Regions from separate parts of the Streptomyces sp. NPDC079167 genome, predicted to be linked through region 2. Evidence: riboswitches for the same ligand, from Rfam matches in the RefSeq annotation. Region 2 holds a riboswitch; each other region holds the start of a gene.

Region 1 (4,024 bases), on a different contig from region 2:
TCACGGTGGACCTCCGCCTCGACCGGGACGTCGAGTTCTGTCTCGGCGTGACGGACAGCCACCCCCGCTGGCCCCAGCGGCTGCCCGCCGCGGTCCGGCAGGACAACGGCCGCGGCCTGGTGATCATCCGGGCCCTGACGAAGGAGCACGGCGGGCGGCTCAGCGTCAGCCCCACCCCGGACGGTGGCAAGACCGTGTCGGTCGCTCTGCCATGGCCGGTTTCCGCCCGGGCCTGACACCGTCGGGCGGGCCACCCGTGCGGTGCGGGCGGTGCCGTGCGGTGGGCGGGCCACCCGTGCGGTGCGGGCGTGCCGTGCGGTGGGCGGCCCACCCGTGCGGTGCGGAGCCCCCTCACACTGCGGAAGCCCGGCCGAAGCCGCTGCGCAGCAGGGCCATCAGCGTCGTCGCCGCCGCGGTGTTCCGGTCGCCCCGGTGTGCCACGGAGATCGTCCGCCGGAAGGCGGCTGGTTCCAGGCGCCGGACGGCGAGCGGCGCCGGAGACATCGCGGCCACCATCTCCGGCACCACCGCCACCCCGATCCCCGCGCTGACCAGCGCGCACACCAGTGCGTATCCGGGCGACTCGCACACCACGGCGGGGGTGGCCCCCGCCTCCGCCAGCGCACGCTCCACCCCGCGGCGCGGTGGATGGCCGGGCGCGCTGCTGATCAGCGGGCGGCCCGCGAGTTCGGCCACGGGCAGCGGGCCGCTGCCCTCGGACAGCTTCTGCCCGAGCGCGGTGACCAGCACCAGCTCCTCGACGAGCAGCGGCTCGGCGCAGACCCCCGCCGGGAGCGGGTCGGCGGCCGCGGGTTCGTAGGCGTGGGTCAGCGCCAGGTCCACGTCGCCGGCCGCCACGGCGGCGACACCGGCGGGCGGCTCGCAGTCCGTGACAGCCAGTTCGACATCGGGGTGGGCGCGCCGGAACGCGGTGAGCACCGGCGGCAGCAGATGGATCCCGGCCGTCACGAACGTGCCGACCCGCAGCCGGCCGCCCGACAGCCCTGCCAGCCCGGCCAGCTCGTGCCGCGCCTGGTCCATCTCGTCCAGGACGCGTCTCGCCCGCCCCGCCAGCAGCTCACCGGCGGCAGTCAGCCGCGCGCCGCGGTGGTGGCGGACGAGGAGCGCGGCTCCGGTCTCCTTCTCCAGCTTGGCCAGCTGCTGCGAGAGGGCGGGCGCGGTGTACCCCAGCCGCGCCGCCGCACGCGTGATCGATCCGGCCTCGGACACCGCCACCAGCGCGGCCAGCCGTGTCGGGTCGTACATTAAGCGTTCCTTTTGGCAGACCCAGGAGATTGCAAGTACATGCTAAGGGCTGCCGTCGGTCAGGGTGGACCCATGGACGCACAACTACTCGCCTTCGTCGCCGTGGCCGCGGGGATGGTGGCCCTCCCCGGCGCCGACTTCACCGTGGTCGTACGCAACGCGCTCGCATCCCGGCGGTCCGGGCTCGCCACAGCCCTGGGAGTCGCCGGAGGGCTTGTGGTGCACACCGCGCTGGCCGCGGCCGGACTCGCCGCCGTGCTCGTGACGATGCCCGCCCTGTTCCGCACCGTCCAGCTGCTCGGCGGCGCGTACGTCCTCCACCTCGGGCTCAGCGGCCTGTACGCGATGCGCCGGCGGACCACCGCCGCCACCGCTGCCGGGGAGGAGAGCGAGGACAGGACGCTGCCGGGGGCCGGCAGATCACTGCGCCAGGGGTTCCTGACCAACGCCCTCAACCCGAAGGCGCCCGTACTCTTCCTCAGCCTGCTGCCCCAGTTCGTCCCCGAAGGGCAGCCGCCGCTGCCCAGGACACTCCTGCTGGCCTCGGTGGTCGTCCTGCTCGCGCTCGTCTGGTTCCCGGCCGTCGCCCTGCTCGTGGACCGCCTGGGCCGGTGGCTGCGCCGGCCGCGTGCCACCCGGGTGATCGAGGGTGGCAGCGGCACGGCGCTCACCGCGTTGGGACTCGTGCTGGTGACGGGTCCTCTGCTGCACTGAACGGAGAAGGGAGGGCCCTCAGCGGACCCTCCCGTACAGAACGTTGCCCGACCAGATCTTCTCCAGCCGGACCACGGCGCCGGTCTTCGGCGAGTGCCAGATCTTCCCGCTGCCGGCGTAGATACCGACGTGGTACACACTGCGGCCGGAGTGGAAAAAGACGAGGTCGCCGCGTTTCCGCTGCGACCTGGTGATATGGCGGGTCTTGTTGTACTGCTGCTGCGCCGTGCGGGGGAGTTTCTTGCCGGCCTTCTTGAACGAGTAGAGCGTGAGCCCTGAGCAGTCGAACCTGTGGGGGCCCGTGGCGCCCCATCTGTAGGGCGCACCCTTCTTCGAGGCCGCGATCTTGAGTGCCTTCGTCGAGTGGGCGGCGGCCTCGGCGTCGTTCACGAGACCTGGGGCCATCATGGTGGTGCCTACGGCGAATGTCAGAACCGAGGCCGTGCCGACCCGGGCGAACAGAGACGGGACATGAACCTGCGCAGTCATGCGCAACCCTTCGTCAGCCGCCTGTGAAGGATGACCTGTCGGGTTCGGGCTGGCGAAGTTGCCCGGCCGCGCGAAGCGGCTTCACCCCGAGGGCCGTCCGGAACTCCGGTCGGCCCGTTGTGCTCGGGTCCTCCACTCCTGCCGATCCACTCCTGTCGACCAGGCATCCGGACGGCGGCAGGACTCGGCGTCCGCCCGGACCGCCCCGCCGCGGTGGCGGGGGCTTGTCGTCCCAGGGATCTTTACGCACGCGCCGCCGGATTTCCTCGCTGAAGTGGCGATATGTGAGAGTCGTCACGACTGATCCGATCGGGTGGACGAAGTCGGTCCCGAGTCGGAACGGCCGCACCGGACCAGCCGCGCACCAGCGGCGGAACAACTGATTCCGCTCAGTGTCCGCGCTTGTCGCGCAAGTTGGGCTGTCCCTCGCGCGGGGGACCTTCTACGCCGATCGAGGGAGGAAAACTCGTCAGGCCGCCGGGCGTGTCGAAAAGTGGTGCCGAAAAGCGGTGCGGCGGCCGAGCCGGGCGCCGGAGCGCTCAACTCGACGACGCGGGAGGCACGGCGACCCGCCCGGCGCGCCGCTCACCGTCCAGCAGTCGCAGTGCCCTGGCCAGGGTGTCCGCGTGGATCTGTGACTCACCCCGCTCGTGCATCAGGACGAGCGCGTCACGGAGGGCGGTGGCCCGGGACGCGAGAGCCTGAGCCGCCCGGAGCGCCCCGTACGTGTCGCTGCCGCGGGCGGGGTTGATGCGGCCCAGCTGGTCGAGCACCTCCAGATAGCAGTCGATGAACTCGGCCTCCGCGCGGGTCAGGGCGGGGAGCGGCGGGAACTGGGGGGTGAGCATCGGGCGTTCACCTCGCGGGATGCGGCGGCTGGGACGGCGTGCGGTTCTCCATGACGTGGTCCACCAGCCCGAACGCCAGGGCGGCCGGGGCGTCGAGGATGGTGTCCCGTTCGATGGCTGCGCTGATCTCCCGTGCGGTACGCCCGGTGTGACGGGCGAGCATGGCCGTGACCACCTCGCGCTCCCGCTCCAACTCGCGGGCCTGGATCGCGAGATCGGAGGGCTGGCCCTGCACCGGCTCGTCCAGGGCGGGTTGCTGGATGACTACCCGGGCGCCCGGCAGGGCATGTCGGTGTCCGGGCGTGCCGGCTGCGAGCAGGACCGCGGCGCTCGAACCCGCCTGGCCGAGGCAGAAGGTCTCCACCTCGCATGCGAGGAAGCGCATGGTGTCGTAGATCGCGGTCATGGCGTTGAAGGAGCCGCCGGGCGAGTTGATGTAGAGGGAGAGCGGCCGGTCAGGATCGGCGTGCTCCAGATACATGAACTGCGCGATCAGGTCGGTCGCCGCGGTGTCGTCGACCGGTGTGCCGAGAAAGACGATCCGCTCGGACAGCAACTTCGAGTACGGATCCATGCTCCGGGAGCCGTAAGCGGTGCGCTCGGTGAACTCGGGCAGGACGTAGCGGGCGGCGGGACGGAACATGGCGATGCCTCTCCTCGGACCACAGCGAATCGCAGTACGTAAAAAATGTACAGGACGTACAGGA
Region 2 (4,024 bases):
GAGCCTGAACGGCCCCCTGGGCACGGGAAGGGGCCGTGCCGGCCGACGGCAACGCCGCGAGTGCGGCGCCGGCACGCCTGCCCCGGCATGATCCGGGCGAGCGGACCTGTCATCCGGGCCGGGGGTCCGGCCCGGTGACAGGGGTGCCCGGAGAGGTCAGGCCTCTTCGAAGTAGGCGTCCAGCGCCTCGTCGAGCTCCGCCGTCCACCCCTTGAGGTCGCTCCGGGACCCGGCCTCGACCTCGGCGTTGAACCACCGGCGGCTCGACAGGTGGACCGTCACGGTGAACCGGCGCCCGAAGCGGCCGGTCTTGACCTCGACAGCGCCGATCTCGGACCAGTCGAACTCCGCCTCCTGGTCGTCGAGCCGGAAGCGGACACCGTCCGCGTCCACTCTGATGGATCCGCGCCGGTCGCTGACCTCGAAGACGGGGCCGTCCGCGGCGCCCTCGGCCCCGGCCTCCGGGGCGTCGTCGTCGGCCCCGGCCGTGCCGTCGGAGGCCGCGGCGTCCACGGTGGTGTCGTCGGGGGCGGCCGAGGGTTCGTCCACGGCCTCCTCGCCGAGCGCGTCCGCGGCCCCGGCATCCCGGGGCTCGTCGGCCTTCTCCGCCTTCCGGGGCGCCGCATCCTCCTTCTCCGCCTCCGTCCGCGCGGGGGCAGGGGCCGTCAGGCCAGGGATGTACGCCGGGTCTGTCCCCGCGGCGAACTCGGGCTTCGTCTTCGAATCTATGCGCTGCTCCACGGCGGGCAGTATGGACGACGAACCTGTACGAGACCAGTCACCCGCGCCCCGCCGGGCCTGTCGGCGCCACCTCGGCCGCCGTGACGCGGACGGCACGGGACCTTCGGAACGGATCGGCGCCGGAAACGGACGACGGGTGGTGCGGGTTCCGCCGAACCCACACCACCCGTCACTTCTGTCCCTCTGTCATACACGTCCGCGTGTCAGAGGTCCCGCCTCGGCAAGGCTCAGTAGGCCCCGAAGACGTTGTCGATGGAGCCGTACCGGTCCGCGGCGTAGTTGCACGCGGCCGTGATGTTGGCGACCGGGTCGTAGCTGTCCATCGACGTACCGGGCACGTGGTAGGCCTGGAAGGTCGGGTCGATGACCTGGAGCAGGCCCTTGGACGGGACCCCGTTGATGGCGTTGATGTCCCAGTTGTTGATGGCCTGGGGGTTGCCCGCGGACTCGCGGATGATGTTGCGGTGGATGCCCTCGTAGCTGCCGGGGATGCCGTGCTCGGCCATGACGGCGAGCGACTCCTTGATCCAGCCGTCGAGGTCGTCCGTGTACGAGACCGGCTCGGCGGCCGGAGCGGCCTCGGCGGCGGGTGCGCCTTCCGCGGCGACGGGCGTGCTCGTGCGCTCCGAACGGTCGGCACGGTCGGCGCTCTCCGCAGCGCGGTCGGACGAGGCCGAGGCCTTGGATTCTGCCTTCTCTCCCTTGTCCGCCGACTTGTTCTCGGCCTTGCCGCCGATGGTCAGCTTCAGACCGGGGTGAATCAGGTCCGGGTTTCCGCCGACAACCTTCTCGTTGTCCTCGTACAGGGCCTTCCAGCCACCGTCCACGGAATGCTCGCGGGCGATCTTTGCAAGGGTGTCACCCAAGATCACGGAATAGGTGACGGACTCGGACTTCTGCGCGGCAATTCCCTTGCCGGACGCGGCAGTCGACGTCGCAGCCTTTTCCACGGCGACCGGCTGGGCCGGGGCCGCGAAGGCGCCGGTCGCACCGATCACCGGGAGGGCCAGGGCGGCTCCGCCCGTGCTCACGGCGATGATGCCGCGGGTGAGCGAACTGGTCCTGGAACGACGGTGCTTACCGTTTTCGGGCATGCTGAATTCCTCTCCGTCGCCTGCGAAGTGAGCTGTCGGGTTCGGGCTGGAGATGCCCGGCCGCACACGAATGCGACTTCACCCCGAGCCGCTCCGGAAACCGGATCGGCGCTTACTTGGGTCCCCCGCTCCTGCCGTACGAGAAGTAGTCGGGTAACCGGACGGCGGCAGGATTCGGCGTTCCGCCCGGAGTGATGGAGACCGTAGGCGAGAAATAGGGAAAGGAACAAGCCTGGCGCGATGATCACAATTCATTCGCAAGATCAATTCTCGGGAATTCATGTAATCCACCCCACATCGCGCCGGCCATCTCTCTTGGCACAGAAGGGAACCGACTGCCGCGCCCTTGCGTCCGGGCCCCCGGGAGTGACCCTGGTCACGGAGTCCGATTCGGGCGATTTGCTCCCGAGCGAAGGCCTCAGGTCACACGAAATGGCCTTTTATGTATTACAGGATTAATTCCAAAAAACTACCTCAAATCGGGCATACGACTCACAGCTGAGACCCAGACGCATACAGGGGGCGCCCGCGTGGAACCGATGCGCCTATGACTGAAAGCCCCCTCGCCTCGGCACCCCGGATCACCGTCCTGCCCGTCCAGCCCGGGGATCCGCCCTTCCGGATCGTGGAGATCGACGGAGAGGTGATCGGAAGCGCGACGGCGATGACGGATGTGCTGATCGCCGCCGCGGCAGCCGGCATTCCGGTCCACGACCTCGACGACCCGGCCGTCATCCGGTGGGTGGGCGGGGGCAAGCTCACCTGGAGGCCGCGCTGAGACATATGGTGCAGCGCATGCAGACCTACACCATCGGGCAGGCGGCACGTCTTCTCGGCGTGAGCCCGGACACCGCCCGGCGCTGGGCGGACGCCGGCCGCGTCGCGACCCATCGCGACGAGGGCGGGCGCCGCCTCATCGACGGCCGCGATCTGGCCGCGTTCTCGATCGAGGTCGGCCAGGCCGCCCCCGGCGAGGAGGAGGTGCCCTACACCTCGGCGCGCAACGCCTTCCCCGGGATCGTCACGGCGGTGAAGCTGGGCGATGTGGCGGCCCAGGTCGAGATCCAGGCCGGCCCGCACCGCCTCGTCTCGCTGTTGACCCGGGAAGCAGTGGAGGAACTGGGACTCGAGGTCGGCATGCAGGCCACGGCCCGCGTGAAGTCGACCAGCGTGCACATCGACCGCACCTGAGGCGGCATCCGCCGCCGGGAGGCGGCCGTCCCCGCCGACGGGTCCCGGCAGCGTGGCGGCGCGGCCCGGGAGTACGTCAGTCCATCAGCCCGGCGGCGAGGGTCGCCCCCAGCTCCCAGCACGCCTCCGTGTCGGCCTTGCCCGGCTCGCCGGTGACGGTCACGGCGTCGGCCGTGCGGCGCCATCCGAGGCCCGTGGTGATCGTCTCGATGCCCCGCACGGCCCCGGTGACGTCGTTGCCGCCGTGCACGTAGTAGCCGAAGGGCCGGCCCTTCGTCGCGTCCAGGCACGGGTAGTAGACCTGGTCGAAGAAGTGTTTCAGGGCCCCGGACATGTACCCGAGGTTCGCCGGGGTGCCGAGCAGGTAGCCGTCGGCCGCGAGCACATCGGAGGCCGTGGCGGAGAGCGCCGCCCGTCGCACGACCCGGACCCCTTCGATGTCCTCCGTCGTCGCACCGGAGACCACCGCCTCGAACAGCGCCTGGCAGTTGGGCGAGGGCGTGTGATGCACGATCAGCAGAGTGGCCACGCTGCCGAACCTACCCGCTCACCGATGCCCGCGCCCCTGTCGGGGGACGCGGGACGGCGGGGCGTGGCCCCTCTCAGCCGGCGGGGCGGAAGCCGCGCAGCCGGAGGCTGTTGCCGACGACGAAGACCGACGAGAACGCCATGGCAGCACCGGCGATCATGGGGTTGAGCAGGCCGGCGGCGGCGAGCGGGAGGGCCGCCACGTTGTAGGCGAAGGCCCAGAACAGGTTCGAGCGGATGGTGCCCAGCGTCCGGCGGGAGAGCCGGATCGCGTCGGCGGCCACCCGCAGGTCCCCGCGTACGAGAGTCAGGTCGCCGGCCTCGATCGCGGCGTCCGTGCCCGTGCCCATGGACAGGCCCAGGTCGGCCTGGGCGAGCGCGGCGGCGTCGTTGACCCCGTCCCCGACCATGGCGACGCTGCGTCCTTCCGCCTGGAGCCTCTTGACGACCTCGACCTTGTCCTGCGGCAT
Region 3 (4,024 bases), on a different contig from region 2:
GAATCCTCCTGACGGAGGGGTGGCCGACGAGCTCCCGGGGGTCGCGCCACGCCTGCGCGACCTGCGCCGCAACCGCGGCCTCACCCTGGAGAGCGCGGCGGGACGGGCGGGACTCTCCCCGGCCCACCTCTCCCGGCTCGAAACGGGCCGCAGGCAGCCTTCGCTGCCCATGCTGCTCGGCCTCGCCCGGGTCTACGGTACGACCGTCTCCGAGCTTCTGGGCGAGATGCCGCCCGAACGTGACGCGATCGTCCGTGGCGGCCCGCCCCGCTCCACCGAAGCGGGGGGCTGGCTCTACCGGCAGGCGGGCGGGCCGGGCCGCGCCATGCAGGCGCTGCACGTCCGTGTCCCGTACGGCGCGGAGGGCGACCTCGTGCGCGTCCACCCAGGAGAGGAATGGCTCTACGTCCTCGACGGAAGGCTGCGGGTCGTTCTCGGCGAGACCGTGCACGACCTCGATCCGGGTGACAGCGCGCACTTCGACTCGCTCACCCCGCACCGGATCGCGGCTCCCGACACCGGTGGGGCGCGGCTGCTCTTCGTCCACACGCTCCTGCAGAGCCCGGTCGCAGAGCTGTGTCCGGGCAGCGGGATCCACCGGCTCTGATCCCGCACACCCACACCGCGCGCCCCCTTCGTCAGCCCGGCCCGAGCGGCCGGAAGAGAGGACTGTCATGTCCGATTCGGAGTATTACGACCCGCTCACCCCGCGCAGGCCGAAGAGCAAGGACACGCAGGAGCGGCGGATGCCCCGCGGCGTCGTGATCCGGCTCTTCGCCTACCTCGTGGCCGGACACGTCATCGCGGCCTTCCTCTTCCTTCTCTTCACCGTGGCCGGCAAAGGATGACGGCCGGCGTCACGCACCCTCGACGAGTCGCTCACGCAGCTTCGCGCGGGTCCCGTCGCTGATCTTCAGGCCTTCCCGGAGGTAGCGGTCCGTGCCGCCCCAGACCTCGTCGATGGTGTCGAACGCCGCGGCGAGGTATTCGGCCTGGGCGCCGAAGAGCGGATTGAGCAGCTCCATCACCTCTTCGGACATCCCTGCCGATGAGGTGTCGCTGCGGCGCACCTTGTAGCGGCGGTGCGCGTCGTTCGACTTGAGGTAGTCGGCCTCGATGGCCTCCCTGCCGACGCCGACCGCGAGCAGGGAGACCGCGATCGACAGGCCCGCCCGGTCCTTGCCCGCCGCGCAGTGCATCAGCGCCGGCACGCTGTCCTCGGCCAGCGCGTGCAGCACACGGCTGTGTTCGGCGGTGCGGTCCTTGATGATCGAGCGGTACGAGGCGATCATCCGCTCCGTCCCCTTGCCGTCGGCCAGGATCGAGCGCAGCTGCTGGATGTTCCCGTCGCGCACCAGCCGCCAGAACTCAGCGCCGTCCGCCGGGTCGGAGAGGGGAATGCTGACATTCCGGACGCCGGGCAGCTCCACGTCGAGACCGTCGAGCTTGTGGTCCGCCGCGTTGCGGAAGTCGAAGACCGTGTGGAGGCCGAGCCCCGCGAGGAAGGCGGTGTCGGCCTCCGTGGCGTGGGCGAGGTGACCGCTGCGGTAGAGGCGCCCGTACCGCACGGTGCCGCCGTCGACGGTCGGAAGCCCGCCGACGTCGCGGAAGTTGCGGACACCGGTCAGGCTGACGTCCGTCGGCTCGGGGCCGACCGGCGGGACCTCTGGCAGCTGCGTCACAAGGGCTCCTGGAGTGTCGGGCGTCGGCGCCGCTCGCCGACGGGGGCACGCCCGCGACGATACGACATGCCTGCATCGGGCAACTGCCGTGGTTCTGGTCTCCGCGAGAGAACGGCGATCACGTCATGTCCGTATTGGTGTATTTAGCAGAACATGCCCCGCTTGCACGGGAGATGGGATGGGGCGGGTGAGCGGGATCATATCCGTGACGGTGCGTGGCGAAGATGCCGGGGGGTATTCCGGACGCCGTGCGGAAAGCCAAGATCCGTAATCCACGGAGTGTGACGGGAATTCCGTGCCGGAAATGAAGCACGGATTCCGGTTCGGAATCCGCGGCTTGTTCGCGACGTCCCGGCTCGCTTACGGTCACGGTCAATCCGGACGGAACGCCTAATCCTGCCGCCGCCCGGAATCCGCACCGACTCACGTGTGGCAGGAGCGGGGGAACCAGGTAAGCCGCCGGCCGGAGGGATCCGGTACGGCTCGGGGTGAAGTCGCGCACCACGCGGCCGGACATCTCCAGTCCGAACCCGACAGCTCACCTCGCAGGCGCCGGAGAGGAAAAACCCATGCCCGCAAAAGGCAAGCACCGCCGTACGAAGACCGGCCCGATCTCCCGAGGCGTCCTTGCCGCAGGGACCGGCGGCGCCGTTCTCGCCCTCCCGCTGATCGGCGCCACCGGCGCCCACGCGGCCGAGCAGTCCGCACCGGCCGCCAAGTCCGCCGCCGCGCACAGCGCCCCGGCGGCCGCGAAGAGCGCCCCGAAGACCTACTCGGTGGTCTCCGGTGACTACCTGGCGAAGATCGCGGGCGAGCAGAAGATCAAGGGCGGCTGGCAGAAGCTGTACCAGGACAACCGCGACGTCGTCGGCGAGGACCCCGGCCTGATCCTCCCGGGCATGAAGCTGACCCTCGGCGCCAAGGCGTCCGGCTCCGCCGAGACCACGCCCTCCAAGTCCGCCCCGTCGGCTGCGAAGAAGGCCGCCCCGGCCGAGAAGAAGGCCGCCCCGGCCGAGGCGACGTCCGCCCCGGCGGCGAAGACCGCCGACTCCTCCGCGTCTCAGGAGAGCACCGGCTCCGGCTGGGCCGCCCCGGTCGAGAACGCCAACGTCACCACCCAGTACCGCGCCTCGGGCGCCAGCTGGTCCAGCGGCTACCACACCGGCTCCGACTTCCAGGCGGCCTCCGGCACCAGCGTCCGGTCCATCGGCCCGGGCACCGTGGTCTCCGCGGGCTGGAGCGGTTCGTACGGCAACGAGGTCGTCATCCAGCACAGCGACGGCATGTACTCCCAGTACGCCCACCTGTCCTCGCTCGAGGTCTCGGCCGGCCAGACCGTCACCGGCGGCCAGCAGATCGGCCTCTCCGGCACCACCGGCAACTCCACCGGCCCGCACCTCCACTTCGAGGTCCGGACCGGCCCGAGCTACGGCTCCGACGTCGACCCGATCGCCTACCTGCGCTCGCACGGTGTCTCCATCTGAGACCTGCCGGCCGAGGGCTGAAGGAGAGGGGCGGTGCGCGCTTGCGCACCGCCCCTCTCCTTATTCCGGCTTTACCAAAAACTGACCGGGTGGTCTTTCTCACCACCCGTCAACCCCTTATTACGGTCGCGTAGGTCACAATCGAAGGTGCAAGATAAGCCCTTGTGGCAGACGATTCGAGAAACAAACAACGAGGCATCATCGGGTCGTACGCAGCGATTGGCGACAGCTTCACCGAGGGCGTCGGAGACCCCGGCCCCGGCGGGACCCTCGTCGGCTGGGCCGACCGGCTCGCGGTGCTCCTCGCGGACCAGCTCCCGGTCCCCGACGCGACGGTCGCCCCCGCGGACGACACGCACGGCAACTTCCGGTACGCCAATCTCGCCGTACGCGGACGGCTCCTCGACCAGATCGTCGAGGAGCAGGTCCCCCGCGCCAAGCAGCTGGCACCCGACCTGGTGAGCTTCTGCGCAGGCGGCAACGACATCCTCCGTCCCGGCTCCGACCCGGACGACGTGGCGGAGCGCTTCGAGCGTGCGGTCGCCGACCTGACGCAGGCGGTCGGCACGGTCATGGTCACCACCGGCTTCGACACCCGAGGCATCCCCGTGCTCAAGCACCTGCGGGGCAAGATCGCCATGTACACCGCCCACGTCCGGTCCATCGCCGACCGCTACGACTGCCCGGTGCTGGACCTGTGGTCCCTGCGGTCCGTGCAGGACAGGCGGGCATGGGACAACGACCGGCTGCACCTCTCGGCGGAGGGGCACACCCGCGTCGCGCTGCGGGCCGCACAGGTCCTCGGCCTCCAGGTGCCGGCCGACCCCGACCAGCTGTGGCCCCCGCAGGCACAGCGCG
Region 4 (4,024 bases), on a different contig from region 2:
GCCTACGGCCCGGGACACCGGTCGCGCCGGGATCGTGGCAAGGGCACGCTGAGGGAGCCGGCGGGCGGCGAACGGTCGGCGGCGACGCCGGGCACAGGGGTGCGCACCGCTGTGCGAGACTGGTCTAGACAACCCATTGTTACGTGAAGGGCAGAACCATGGCTGAGCGCCGCGTCAACGTCGGTTGGGCCGAGGGCCTGCACGCCCGCCCCGCTTCCATCTTCGTCCGTGCCGCCACGGCCTCCGGCGTCCCCGTGACGATCTCCAAGGCCGACGGCAACCCGGTGAACGCCGCCTCCATGCTCGCGGTGCTCGGCCTGGGCGCCCAGGGCGGCGAGGAGATCGTGCTCGCGTCCGAGGCGGACAACGCCGAGGCCGCTCTGGACCGTCTGGCCAAGCTGGTCGCCGAAGGGCTCGAGGAGCTCCCGGAGACCGTCTGATTCCGGCCGCTTCGAACCGGAATTCTCTCTGCGGAAAGCCGCGGCACCCCCGACCGGGAGCTGCGGCTTTTCTGTTTCCCGGCCCGGGCGGCAGCGTTCCGGGAAAATAGCGTAAGCACACCGGAAAGCACGGGTCAGGGCAGCAGAAAGAAAGCCGTCCGACAATTACCCTCTTTGTATACGGCGCAATTGTTAATGACGGACGCCCGCGATGTTTACGGGGTGTTGCGAAGTCCTCACCCGCGCCTGGCCGGGCGTGTGCCCCGGCGCACGCCGCAGCCGGTGGGCCGCTGTCGCCCGCTCGGCGTGCTGGGCGGCGAGCGCCCTGGCCCGCTCCGGGTCGCGGCGGGCCACGGCGTCGACCAGAGCACCGTGCTCGGCCCAGGAGTCCGCGGGGCGGACCGGCTGCTCGACCGCGTACATCCAGGCGATCTTGTGCCGTAGCTGGGTGAGCAGAGCGATCAGCGCGGGGCTCCCCGAGGCCTGCGCCAGCGTCTCGTGGAACCAGCTCCCCAGGGAGCGCAGATCCTCCCCCTCGCCCCGGCGCACCCGTTCCTGACCCAGTCTGACCAGGCCGCGGAGCACCTTGAGATGTGCCTCGGTGCGGCGCTGTGCGGCGCGCGCGGCGCCGAGGGGCTCCAGGAGCATCCGCATCTCCAGGAGGTCGGCCGCCTCCTGCTCGGTGGGCTCGGCGACACAGGCGCCCGCGTGCCGGCGGGTGACGACGAAGCCTTCGGACTCCAGGGTGCGCAGCGCCTCGCGTACGGGGACGCGGGAGACGCCGTAGCGACGCGCGAGCACCTCTTCGGTGAGGCGGCTGCCGCGTGCGAAGACACCGGAGACGATGTCGTCACGGATTGCCGTGCATACCGAATGCGCGGGAATGCGCATGTCCGAACCTCCGCCTTAATCCCCGCGAAACGCGGCCGATCGACGCCTGTTCTGTGACTCTATTGCAACCGGCCGGAATTTCCGATGGCAGGGTGGAATCCATGGATACCTTTTGGCCTGGGAGCACTTCCGCGGGGGCTTCGGCACGCGTCCGGCCCCCGGAACACGTCGAAGGCCCCGGCGGGTGCCGGGGCCTTCGACGCAGATCGCGGTGCGCGTGGGGTCAGACCTGGACCCCGTGGGCGCGGAGGTAGGCGACGGGGTCCATGTCCGAGCCGTACTCGGGGGTGGTCCGGGCCTCGAAGTGCAGGTGCGGCCCGGTGGAGTTGCCGGTCGACCCGGAGAGGCCGATCTGCTCGCCGGAGCCGACGCTCTGGCCGACGGAGACGCCGATCGAGGAGAGGTGGCCGTACTGGGTGTACGTGCCGTCCTTCATCCTGAGCACGATGTTGTTGCCGTAGGCGCCGCCCCAGCCGGCCTCGACGACCGTACCGGCGCCGACCGCGACGACCGAGCTGCCGGACGCGGCCTGGAAGTCCACGCCGGAGTGGGAGCCGGAGGACCAGAGCGCGCCACCGGACTTGTAGCCGGTGGTGACGTGGGAACCGGCGACGGGGAGGTGGAAGGCGTTGAGCCGGGCGCGTTCGGCGGCGCGGGCGGCGCGCGCCTTCTCCTTGCGGGCCTCCTCGGCGCGGGCCTCCGCCTTGCGCTTGGCCTCGGCCTTCGCCTTCGCCTTGGCCTTCGCTTCGGCCGCGGCCTTCGCCGCGACGTCGGCCTGGTGCTTCTGTGCCTTCGCCTGAGCCTCGATCTGGGCGGCGAGGGTGGTGTCGAGGGCGACCGTCTGGGTCAGGCCGGTGCTGCCCGCGGTGACCTCGGAGTCCGCGGCGAGGGCCGGGGAGGCCGTGGCACCGAGTACGCCGGTGGTGGCCAGGGCGGCGACGCCGGCGACCTTGGCGCTCTTGCGCGTCAGGCGGCTCGGGGCACGGTGCTTCCCGGTGGCACGGATGAACGCCATGGAGGGGCTGGTCCTTTCCTTCCTTCTCGCCTACCGGGTTAGCTGACGGGTTCGGAGCAGGAAGGTCTCCTACGGGCCCCTGAGCCTCCGACGAGGTGCAGGGATCCGATTCACCCCAGGGACTTCATGGGTCCCCGGCTCCCCAGGCTCGCGCCTGACGGGGACTCGGCGATGGCTGTCCGGCGCCGCGGGCGCGGCAATCGTCCGGCGGACAGCCGCGCCGACGCTAGATCGGGAGCCTTTCCCCCGCCAAACGGAAAGGGCCTTTTGTCGCACATCCCACAGGGCAAAGCGCGACTTTATTGGCAATCCGGACAAATGACAGAACCCCGGCGGGAGTACACCCGCCGGGGTCCGTCATGTCCGGTTCTGTCAGCCGCTGACGACCGACACCTCACCGATACCGAGCGCCTCCACGGGCTCCTTGATCTGAGCGGCGTCCCCGACCAGGACGGTGACCAGCCGGTCGACCGGGAACGCGTTGACCACGGCGGCGGTCGCCTCGACCGTGCCGGTGTCGGCCAGGCGTGCGTACAGCTTCGCCTGGTAGTCGTCCGGGAGGTGCTGCTCCACCTGGTCGGCCAGGGTGCCCGCGACGGAGGCCGCCGTCTCGTACTTGAGCGGGGCGACGCCCACGAGGTTCTGCACGGCGGTCTCCCGCTCGGCGTCGGTGAGCCCCTCGGCCGCCAGGGTGCGCAGGACCTTCCAGAGGTCGTCCAGCGCGGGGCCGGTGGACTCGGTGTCGACGGAGCCGCTGATGGCGAGCATCGCGGCGCCCGCCGCACCGGACGAGGAACCCGGCGCCGTCGAGCGCAGCACCTGCCCGAAGGCACGGACGCCGTAGGTGTAGCCCTTCTCCTCGCGCAGCACACGGTCCAGCCGGGAGGTCAGAGTGCCTCCCAGGCAGTACGTGCCGAGGACCTGGGCGGGCCACACGCTGTCGTGCCGGTCGGCGCCGATCCGGCCGATCAGCAGTTGCGTCTGCACGGCTCCGGGACGGTCCACGATGACCACACGGCCGGTGTCGTCCGCGGTGATCGGGGGCACGGGCCGGGCCTGGCCGGCATCGCCCGACCAGTCACCGACGGTCTCGGAGAGCAGCGCGTCCAGGTCCACGTCGGTGAGGTCACCGACGACGACCGCCGTCGCCGTGGACGGGCGGACATGGGCGTCGTAGAAGGCGCGTACGGCGGCGGCGTCGATCCGCCGGACCGTCTCCTCGGTGCCCTGCCGAGGACGCGACATCCGCGCGGTGGCGGGGAAGAGCTCCTTGGAGAGCTGCTTGGCCGCGCGCCGGGCCGGGTTGGCCTGCTCGTGCGGGATCTCGTCGAGGCGGTTGCCCACCAGACGCTCGATCTCGCCCTCCGCGAAGGCCGGGGCCCGCAGAGCCTCCGCCACCAGTCCGAGGGCCTTGGTCAGCCGGGAGACCGGTACCTCCAGGGAGACGCGGACACCCGGGTGGTCCGCGTGGGCGTCCAGCGTGGCGCCGCACCGCTCCAGCTCGGCGGCGAACTCCTCGGCGGAGTGCTTGTCCGTGCCCTCGGACAGCGCGCGCGCCATGATCGTGGCCACACCGTCCAGGCCCTCTGGCTCGGCGTCCAGCGGGGCGTCGAGGAAGATCTCCACGGCGACGACCTGCTGGCCGGGCCGGTGGCAGCGCAGCACGGTCAGCCCGTTG

What was found. Region 2 has a riboswitch for cyclic di-AMP ahead of AB0P41_RS27720 (transglycosylase SLT domain-containing protein). Riboswitches for the same ligand answer to the same signal wherever they lie in the genome.
Positions count from the first base shown of each region.
Region 1: linked by a shared signal. The riboswitch ahead of AB0P41_RS20300 (C40 family peptidase) and the one ahead of AB0P41_RS27720 (transglycosylase SLT domain-containing protein) in region 2 are both predicted to bind cyclic di-AMP.
Region 3: linked by a shared signal. The riboswitch ahead of AB0P41_RS31030 (LysM peptidoglycan-binding domain-containing M23 family metallopeptidase) and the one ahead of AB0P41_RS27720 (transglycosylase SLT domain-containing protein) in region 2 are both predicted to bind cyclic di-AMP.
Region 4: linked by a shared signal. The riboswitch ahead of AB0P41_RS28455 (M23 family metallopeptidase) and the one ahead of AB0P41_RS27720 (transglycosylase SLT domain-containing protein) in region 2 are both predicted to bind cyclic di-AMP.

Region 1 covers NZ_JBFBLO010000009.1:110,440-114,463, forward strand. Annotated here, with positions in the region: gene AB0P41_RS20285 (ATP-binding protein) at 1-236, shown strand, start outside; gene AB0P41_RS20290 (LysR family transcriptional regulator) at 352-1,266, opposite strand; gene AB0P41_RS20295 (LysE family translocator) at 1,339-1,980, shown strand; gene AB0P41_RS20300 (C40 family peptidase) at 1,999-2,469, opposite strand; cyclic di-AMP (ydaO/yuaA leader) riboswitch at 2,473-2,669, opposite strand; gene AB0P41_RS20305 (hypothetical protein) at 3,009-3,317, opposite strand; gene AB0P41_RS20310 (ATP-dependent Clp protease proteolytic subunit) at 3,325-3,960, opposite strand.
Region 2 covers NZ_JBFBLO010000015.1:55,548-59,571, reverse strand. Annotated here, with positions in the region: gene AB0P41_RS27730 (sugar isomerase) at 1-8, shown strand, start outside; gene AB0P41_RS27725 (hypothetical protein) at 157-741, opposite strand; gene AB0P41_RS27720 (transglycosylase SLT domain-containing protein) at 969-1,835, opposite strand; cyclic di-AMP (ydaO/yuaA leader) riboswitch at 1,840-2,025, opposite strand; gene AB0P41_RS27715 (hypothetical protein) at 2,383-2,613, shown strand; gene AB0P41_RS27710 (helix-turn-helix transcriptional regulator) at 2,631-3,026, shown strand; gene AB0P41_RS27705 (flavodoxin family protein) at 3,103-3,555, opposite strand; gene AB0P41_RS27700 (heavy metal translocating P-type ATPase) at 3,629-4,024, opposite strand, start outside.
Region 3 covers NZ_JBFBLO010000020.1:120,221-124,244, reverse strand. Annotated here, with positions in the region: gene AB0P41_RS31045 (XRE family transcriptional regulator) at 1-607, shown strand, start outside; gene AB0P41_RS31040 (DUF6126 family protein) at 675-848, shown strand; gene AB0P41_RS31035 (tyrosine-protein phosphatase) at 858-1,682, opposite strand; cyclic di-AMP (ydaO/yuaA leader) riboswitch at 2,089-2,249, shown strand; gene AB0P41_RS31030 (LysM peptidoglycan-binding domain-containing M23 family metallopeptidase) at 2,252-3,166, shown strand; gene AB0P41_RS31025 (SGNH/GDSL hydrolase family protein) at 3,331-4,024, shown strand, end outside.
Region 4 covers NZ_JBFBLO010000016.1:60,412-64,435, forward strand. Annotated here, with positions in the region: gene AB0P41_RS28445 (HPr family phosphocarrier protein) at 159-440, shown strand; gene AB0P41_RS28450 (GntR family transcriptional regulator) at 633-1,331, opposite strand; gene AB0P41_RS28455 (M23 family metallopeptidase) at 1,555-2,346, opposite strand; cyclic di-AMP (ydaO/yuaA leader) riboswitch at 2,359-2,527, opposite strand; gene AB0P41_RS28460 (pitrilysin family protein) at 2,719-4,024, opposite strand, start outside.